2 linked regions of the Salipiger abyssi genome follow. Each later gene encodes a partner of the first gene's protein in a complex. Links are inferred from orthologs where the notes say so. Each region holds a gene or a part of one and is shown on either strand. Other genes may lie near its edges.

Region 1 (4,269 bases):
GAGCCCGACAACCCCGAAGACCCCGCGCAGCACATCACCTATGCCGAGCTCTACGACAAGGTGAACCGCATGGCCAACGTCCTGCTCTCCCAGGGCGTCATGCGCGGCGACCGCGTCGTCATCTACCTGCCGATGATCCCCGAGGCCGCCTATGCCATGCTGGCCTGCGCGCGCATCGGCGCCATCCATTCCATCGTCTTCGCCGGCTTCTCGCCCGACGCGCTGGCCAACCGCATCAACGATTGCGGCGCCAAGATCGTCATCACCGCCGACACCGCCCCGCGCGGCGGCCGCAAGACCGCGCTCAAGTCGAACACCGACGCCGCCCTGCTGCACTGCTCTGACAAGGTGCGCTGCCTCGTCGTCAAGCATACCGGCGACCAGACCTCCTGGATCCAGGGCCGCGATGTCGACCTCAACTACCTCATGGAGCACGCCGCCCCCGACTGCCCGCCGCGGCCGATGAACGCCGAAGACCCGCTGTTTATCCTTTACACCTCGGGCTCGACCGGCAAGCCCAAGGGGGTTGTGCACTCAAGTGGTGGATATTTGGTTTACGCCGCCATGACGATGGAGATCAGCTTCGATTACCACGAGGGCGACGTCTATTGGTGCACCGCCGATGTGGGCTGGGTGACCGGGCATTCCTATATTGTTTACGGGCCCTTGGCCAATGGCGCCACGACGCTGATGTTCGAGGGCGTGCCGACCTACCCCGATGCCAGCCGGTTCTGGCAGGTTTGTGAAAAACATAAAGTAAATCAGTTCTACACCGCGCCGACGGCCATTCGCGCGCTGATGGGCCAGGGTGACGATTTCGTAACCGGTTGCGATCTATCCTCGCTCAAGGTGCTGGGCACCGTGGGCGAACCGATCAATCCGGAGGCGTGGAACTGGTATAACGACAAGGTGGGTCAGGGCCGCTGCCCGATCGTCGACACCTGGTGGCAGACAGAGACCGGCGGCCACCTGATGACGCCGCTGCCGGGCGCGCATGCGACCAAGCCGGGCGCGGCGATGAAGCCGTTCTTCGGGGTCAAACCCGTGGTGCTGGAGCCGACAAGCGGCGAGATCATCGAGGACCGCCCGACCGAGGGCGTGCTGGCGATTGCCGACAGCTGGCCGGGGCAGATGCGCACGGTCTGGGGCGATCACGAGCGCTTCGAGCAGACCTATTTCCAGCAATACAAGGGCTATTACTTCTCCGGCGACGGCTGCCGGGTGGATGCGGATGGCGATTACTGGATCACCGGGCGGGTCGATGACGTGATCAACGTCTCGGGCCACCGCATGGGCACGGCAGAGGTCGAATCGGCGCTGGTGGCGCATGCCAAGGTGGCCGAGGCCGCGGTGGTGGGCTACCCGCACCCGGTCAAGGGCCAGGGCATCTACTGCTACATCACGCTGATGAACGAGGTGGAGCCGTCCGAGGAGCTCAAGAAGGAGCTGCGGACCTGGGTGCGCACCGAGATCGGCCCCATCGCCTCGCCGGATCTGATCCAGTGGGCGCCGGGCCTGCCGAAGACCCGCTCCGGCAAGATCATGCGCCGCATCCTGCGCAAGATCGCCGAAAACGATTTCGGCGCCCTCGGCGATACCTCAACACTCGCAGATCCCTCCGTCGTCGACGACCTCATCGAAAACCGCGCGAACAAGGGCTGAGCCCGGGCGCGTGAAAGAGCGCAACGGGCGGGCGTCGGATGGCCCCGCCCGTTTGCGTTTCCCGGGCGATGCAACAAGCCGTTAACCAAGAGACGGAAAACACGGAAGAATTTTACGAAACCGCTGCCCTGGCCCACTCTTTGTGTTAAGCTCGAATAGGTGGGGGCCTTGTATCTGATGGAGAGACTCCATGCAGTTCACGGGTGTACCCCCCGCGGTGGCACCTCTGGCCACCGGGCATCCTCTGGGCCTTCCCGCCGTGCCGGACGGGCCCGCGCGGGAAACCAAGGTCCAGCCTGTCTCGGAACAGGCCCGCACCGGCACCGATGCCGAAACCAGCGGGCAGCCGCCGGCGGATTTCTGGCGCGGCCTGACCGGGCTTCCCAACCCGGCCAAACATGTGGCGCCGCCCTCGATCATGCAGATCAAGATTTCCGCGATCCTCGAGGAACAGGCCGAACGGCTGACGCAAGACCTGCGCCCGCCGGAACCGGCACCGACCGGGTCCGGCGCCAGAGACGAAGCAAGCCCGCCGCCCGACGCGCCGACGCGCGCCGACAGCGCCGAGCGCTCGCCGGAGCCGGAGACCGAAACGAAGGCGCCCGACGAGCCGAGCACGCCCGCCGCGCCCTACGCGGACGCCGCCGCCGTCGCCGCGCCATAGGCCGGGCCACCCCGGCACCGGCCTATGATTCGAGACAACGCCCCCGGCACGCGCCCGGGGCGCCTTCACGCGTGGTCAAATGCGCCGAAGGGCCTCTATTTCCCGCTTTCCCTCGCTTTTCATGGGCCGACGCTTGGCCTATAAGCGCCAAATCAAGGGGCCAGGGCAAAAAGGCCCGGCAAATCACCGGCGAGGATTGCATGAGCAAAGACACCCACGAAGCCGACGTGGCCTTCATCAAGGCATTGGCGGAACTGCTCCGGGACAACGATCTGACGGAGCTTCAGGTCAAACGCGATTACGGCGAGGATGACAGCCTCAATGTGCGGGTCAGCCGCATGATGCCGCAGGCGGCGCCCGCCGTCACTCAGGTCGCAGCCCCTGCGCCCGCGGCAGCACCGGCAGCCGCCACCCCCGCCGCCGAGACCGCGCCCGAGGATCCCGCCGCCCATCCCGGCGCGGTGACCTCGCCCATGGTCGGCACCGTCTACATGCAGCCCGAACCCGGCGCGCCCTCCTTCATCTCGGTCGGTCAGCAGGTGCGCGAAGGCGACACGCTGGTGATCGTCGAGGCGATGAAGACCATGAACCACATCCCCGCCCCGCATGCGGGCACGGTCAAGCGCATCCTCGTCGAGGACGGCGCCCCCGTCGAATACGGCGCCCCTCTGGTCATCCTCGAGTAAGGGCCGCTCATGTTCGACAAGATTCTCATCGCCAACCGGGGCGAGATCGCGCTGCGCGTCATCCGCGCCTGCCGCGAGATGGGCATCGCCAGCGTCGCGGTGCATTCCACCGCCGATGCCGATGCCATGCATGTGCGCATGGCCGACGAGACCATCTGCATCGGCCCCGCCCCCTCGCCCGAAAGCTATCTGTCGCCGCTGGCCATCATCTCGGCCTGCGAGGTGACCGGCGCCCAGGCGATCCACCCGGGCTATGGCTTTCTTTCCGAAAACGCCCGCTTCGTGCAGATGGTCGAGGATCACGGCCTGACCTTCATCGGCCCCTCCGCCGAGCATATCCGCGTCATGGGCGACAAGATCACCGCCAAGGACACGATGAAGGCGCTCGGCGTGCCCTGCGTGCCCGGCTCCGAGGGCGGTGTGCCCGATGTCGAGGCCGCCAAGAAGATCGGCCGCGAATTCGGTTACCCGGTGATCATCAAGGCCACCGCTGGCGGTGGCGGGCGCGGCATGAAGGTCGCCAATTCCGAAGCGGAAATGGAGCGCGCCTTTCAGACCGCGCGGGCCGAGGGCAAGGCCGCCTTCGGCAATGACGAGGTCTATATCGAGAAATACCTGCAAAAGCCGCGTCATATCGAGATCCAGATCTTTGGCGACGGCAAGGGCAACGCGGTGCATCTGGGCGAGCGCGACTGTTCGCTGCAACGGCGCCACCAGAAGGTGTTCGAGGAGGCCCCCGGCCCCTGCATCACCCCCGAAGAGCGCAAGCGCATCGGTGAGACCTGCGCCAAGGCCGTGGCCGATCTGAAATACTCCGGCGCCGGCACCATCGAGTTCCTCTATGAGGACGGCGAGTTCTATTTCATCGAGATGAACACCCGGCTTCAGGTGGAACACCCGGTGACCGAGGCGATTTTCGGCGTCGATCTGGTGCGCGAGCAGATCCGCGTGGCGGAGGGCTATCCGCTCTCCTTCACCCAGGAGGATCTGACCATCGACGGCCACGCCATCGAGGTGCGGATCAACGCCGAGAAGCTGCCGAACTTCACCCCGTGCCCCGGCAAGATCACCCAGTATCACGCGCCGGGCGGCCTTGGCGTGCGGATGGATTCGGCGCTTTATCAGGGCTATGCGATCCCGCCCTATTACGACAGCCTGATCGGCAAGCTGATCGTCAAGGGCCGCGACCGGACGGAGGCGCTGTCGCGGCTCAACCGGGCGCTGGGAGAGCTGATCGTTGACGGTGTCGACACCACG
Region 2 (2,830 bases), 1.1 Mb from region 1 along the record:
TGTTGCTGGTGATGTTCGGCTTGCAGCAGGGGCTGCTCGCGCTGGCCGCCATGGCACTCCCGCGCGAAGGCTACTGGGCGCTGATCGAGCAGATGCGCGAGGGCGAAACCCCCGCCGGGCTGCTGGCGCTGCTGCTGAGCGTCGGCACCATGGGGGTGGGCGCCGTCGTCGCCACACATCTGGTACACCGTCGCGCGACGGTGAGCTTGATCGGCCCGCTGCCGCTGGCGCTGCGGCAGTTCCTGCGCAGCGGCATCGCGGTGGCACTGCTCTATATCGCCGTGGCGCTGCTGCCGCCCTGGCCGCTGGCGGGCGGGCTGATCCCGGCAATGCCACTGGGCCGGTGGCTGGCGCTGCTGCCGCTGACCCTCGTCGCGCTTCTGATCCAGACCGGCAGCGAAGAGCTGCTGTTTCGCGGCTATCTGCAATCGCAGCTCGCCGCGCGGCTGCCGCATCCGGGCGTCTGGCTGATCGCGCCCTCGGCGCTCTTTGCGCTGGGACACTGGGCGCCGGGCACCTATGGCGGCAATGCCGGGTTGGTGGCGCTCTGGGCCTTCGGCTTCGGCATCGCCGCCGCCGACCTCACCGCCCGGGCTGGCACGCTGGGGCCGGCCATCGCGCTGCATCTGGTCAATAATATCTCGGCCATCGCCCTGGTCTCGCCGCAGGGCGCCATGTCCGGGCTGGCGCTTTACCTGTTGCCCTTCGGCGCCGGCGACGAGGCGGCGGTGCTGGCGATCCTGCCGCTCGACCTGGCGGCGATCTTTCTCAGCTGGCTGACGGTACGGATCGCGCTGCGGGTCTGAGCCTGTGATTGCATTTCGCCGCAACCGCGCATAAGTCACGCGCAAACACGGAGCCGCGAAGGGCGCAAGCCATGAACTGGATCACCAACTACGTCCGCCCCCGGATCAACTCGATCTTCTCGCGCCGCGAGATGCCCGAGAATCTCTGGATGAAATGCGACAGCTGCGGGACGATGCTGTTCCACCGCGAGGTGACGGACAATCTCGGCGTCTGCACCAATTGCAACCATCACATGCCGATCACCCCGCGCGTGCGGTTCGAGTCGCTGTTCGACGGCGGCGTGTTCTCCGAGATCAAGGTGCCCGAGCCGCTGGCCGACCCGCTGCATTTCCGCGATCAGAAGAAATATCCCGACCGCATGCGCGCGGCGCAGAAATCCACCGGCGAGAAAGAGGCAATGCTCGTCGCCACCGGCGAGATCGGCCGTACCCCGGTGGTCTGCGCGGCGCAGGATTTCTCCTTCATGGGCGGCTCCATGGGGATGTATGTGGGCAACGCGATCATCAAGGCGGCGGAAGAGGCGAAAAAGCTCAAACGCCCGCTGATCCTGTTCTCCGCCGCCGGCGGCGCGCGCATGCAGGAAGGCATCCTGTCGCTGATGCAGATGCCGCGCACCACCGTCGCCGTGCAGATGCTGCGCGAGGCCGGCCTGCCCTATATCGTCGTGCTGACCCATCCGACCACCGGCGGGGTGACCGCCTCCTACGCGATGCTGGGCGACGTGCAGATCGCCGAGCCCAACGCGCTGATCTGCTTTGCCGGCCCGCGCGTCATCGAACAGACGATCCGTGAAAAGCTGCCCGAGGGCTTCCAGCGCGCCGAATACCTGCTCGAGCACGGCATGCTCGACCGGGTGACCGACCGCCGCAAGATGCGCGAAGAGCTTGTCACCATTGTCCGGATGCTGACCGGGATGCCCCCCGCCGTGGCGGGCGACCTGCCGGCGCCCGCCGAAGAGGCCTCTGCCCCGGAATGAGCGCGCAGGGCTCGGATGTCATCCTGCAACGGATGCTGTCGCTTCACCCCAAGATCATCGACCTGACGCTGGACCGCGTCTGGCGGCTGCTCGACGCGCTCGGCCATCCCGAGCGCGACCTGCCGCCGGTGATCCATGCGGCGGGCACCAATGGCAAGGGCTCGACGCTGGCGATGATCCGCGCCGGTTATGAGGGCGCGGGCAAGACCGTGCATGCCTATACCTCGCCGCATCTGGCGCGCTTTCACGAGCGCATCCGGCTGGCGGGCAGGCTGATCTCCGAAGAGGCGCTGACAGAGGTTCTCGATGAATGCTGGGAGGCCAATGGCGGCGACAGCATCACCTATTTCGAGATCACCACCTGCGCCGCCTTCCTCGCCTTTGCCCGGACCCCGGCGGATGTGACGCTGATGGAGACCGGGCTCGGCGGGCGGCTCGACGCCACCAATGTGTTCGAAAAACCGGCGCTGACGGTGATCACGCCGATCTCGCTCGATCACCAGCAATTCCTCGGCGAGACGCTGGCGGCCATCGCAGGCGAAAAGGCCGGGATCCTCAAGCACGGTGTGCCCTGCGTGGTCGGCCCGCAGCCCGAAGAGGTCATGGAGGTGATCGAGGCGCAGGCGGCAAAGCTCGGCGCGCCGCTCATCGCCCATGGCCAGCACTGGCATGTCTGGGAAGAGCGCGGGCGGCTGGTGTTTCAGGACGAGCACGGGCTGCTCGACCTGCCGCTGCCGACCCTGCCCGGCGCGCATCAGATCGAGAACGCCGGGGCCGCGCTGGCGGCGCTGCGTCATCTGGGGCTCGGCGAGGCCGCCTATGAGGCGGCTGTCACCCGCGCCGAATGGCCCGCCCGGATGCAGCGCCTGCGCGAGGGGCCGCTGGCGGCGGCGGCGCCCGGGGTCGAGCTCTGGCTCGATGGCGGCCACAACCCGGCGGCGGGCGAGGCGCTGGCGCGGCATCTGGCAACCCTTCCCGAGCGGCCCACGCATCTGATCTGCGGGATGCTCAACACCAAGGACATCAGCGGCTATCTGCGCCCGCTCG

The links. The genes of interacting proteins can lie anywhere in the genome.
Region 2: the proteins of accB (region 1) and accD are in contact, whole or in part, in a solved structure (PDB 8UXZ), measured with the Escherichia coli proteins. The link is inferred for Salipiger abyssi from one-to-one orthologs.

Annotation. Positions count from the first base shown.
Region 1 is NZ_CP015093.1:278,562-282,830, forward strand. Bases 1,326-4,269 are described here. They hold accB (acetyl-CoA carboxylase biotin carboxyl carrier protein), read left to right. Parts: upstream 1,326-2,526; coding sequence 2,527-3,012; downstream 3,013-4,269. Other genes in these bases: acs (acetate--CoA ligase), read left to right, coding at 1,326-1,662; Ga0080574_RS04950 (hypothetical protein), read left to right, coding at 1,853-2,326; accC (acetyl-CoA carboxylase biotin carboxylase subunit), read left to right, coding at 3,022-4,269. In the rest of the region: more of acs, read left to right, coding at 1-1,325. UniProt on the Escherichia coli protein: This protein is a component of the acetyl coenzyme A carboxylase complex; first, biotin carboxylase catalyzes the carboxylation of the carrier protein and then the transcarboxylase transfers the carboxyl group to form malonyl-CoA.
Region 2 is NZ_CP015093.1:1,396,408-1,399,237, forward strand. It holds accD (acetyl-CoA carboxylase, carboxyltransferase subunit beta), read left to right. Parts: upstream 1-877; coding sequence 878-1,783; downstream 1,784-2,830. Other genes in the region: Ga0080574_RS10370 (CPBP family intramembrane glutamic endopeptidase), read left to right, coding at 1-806; Ga0080574_RS10380 (bifunctional folylpolyglutamate synthase/dihydrofolate synthase), read left to right, coding at 1,780-2,830.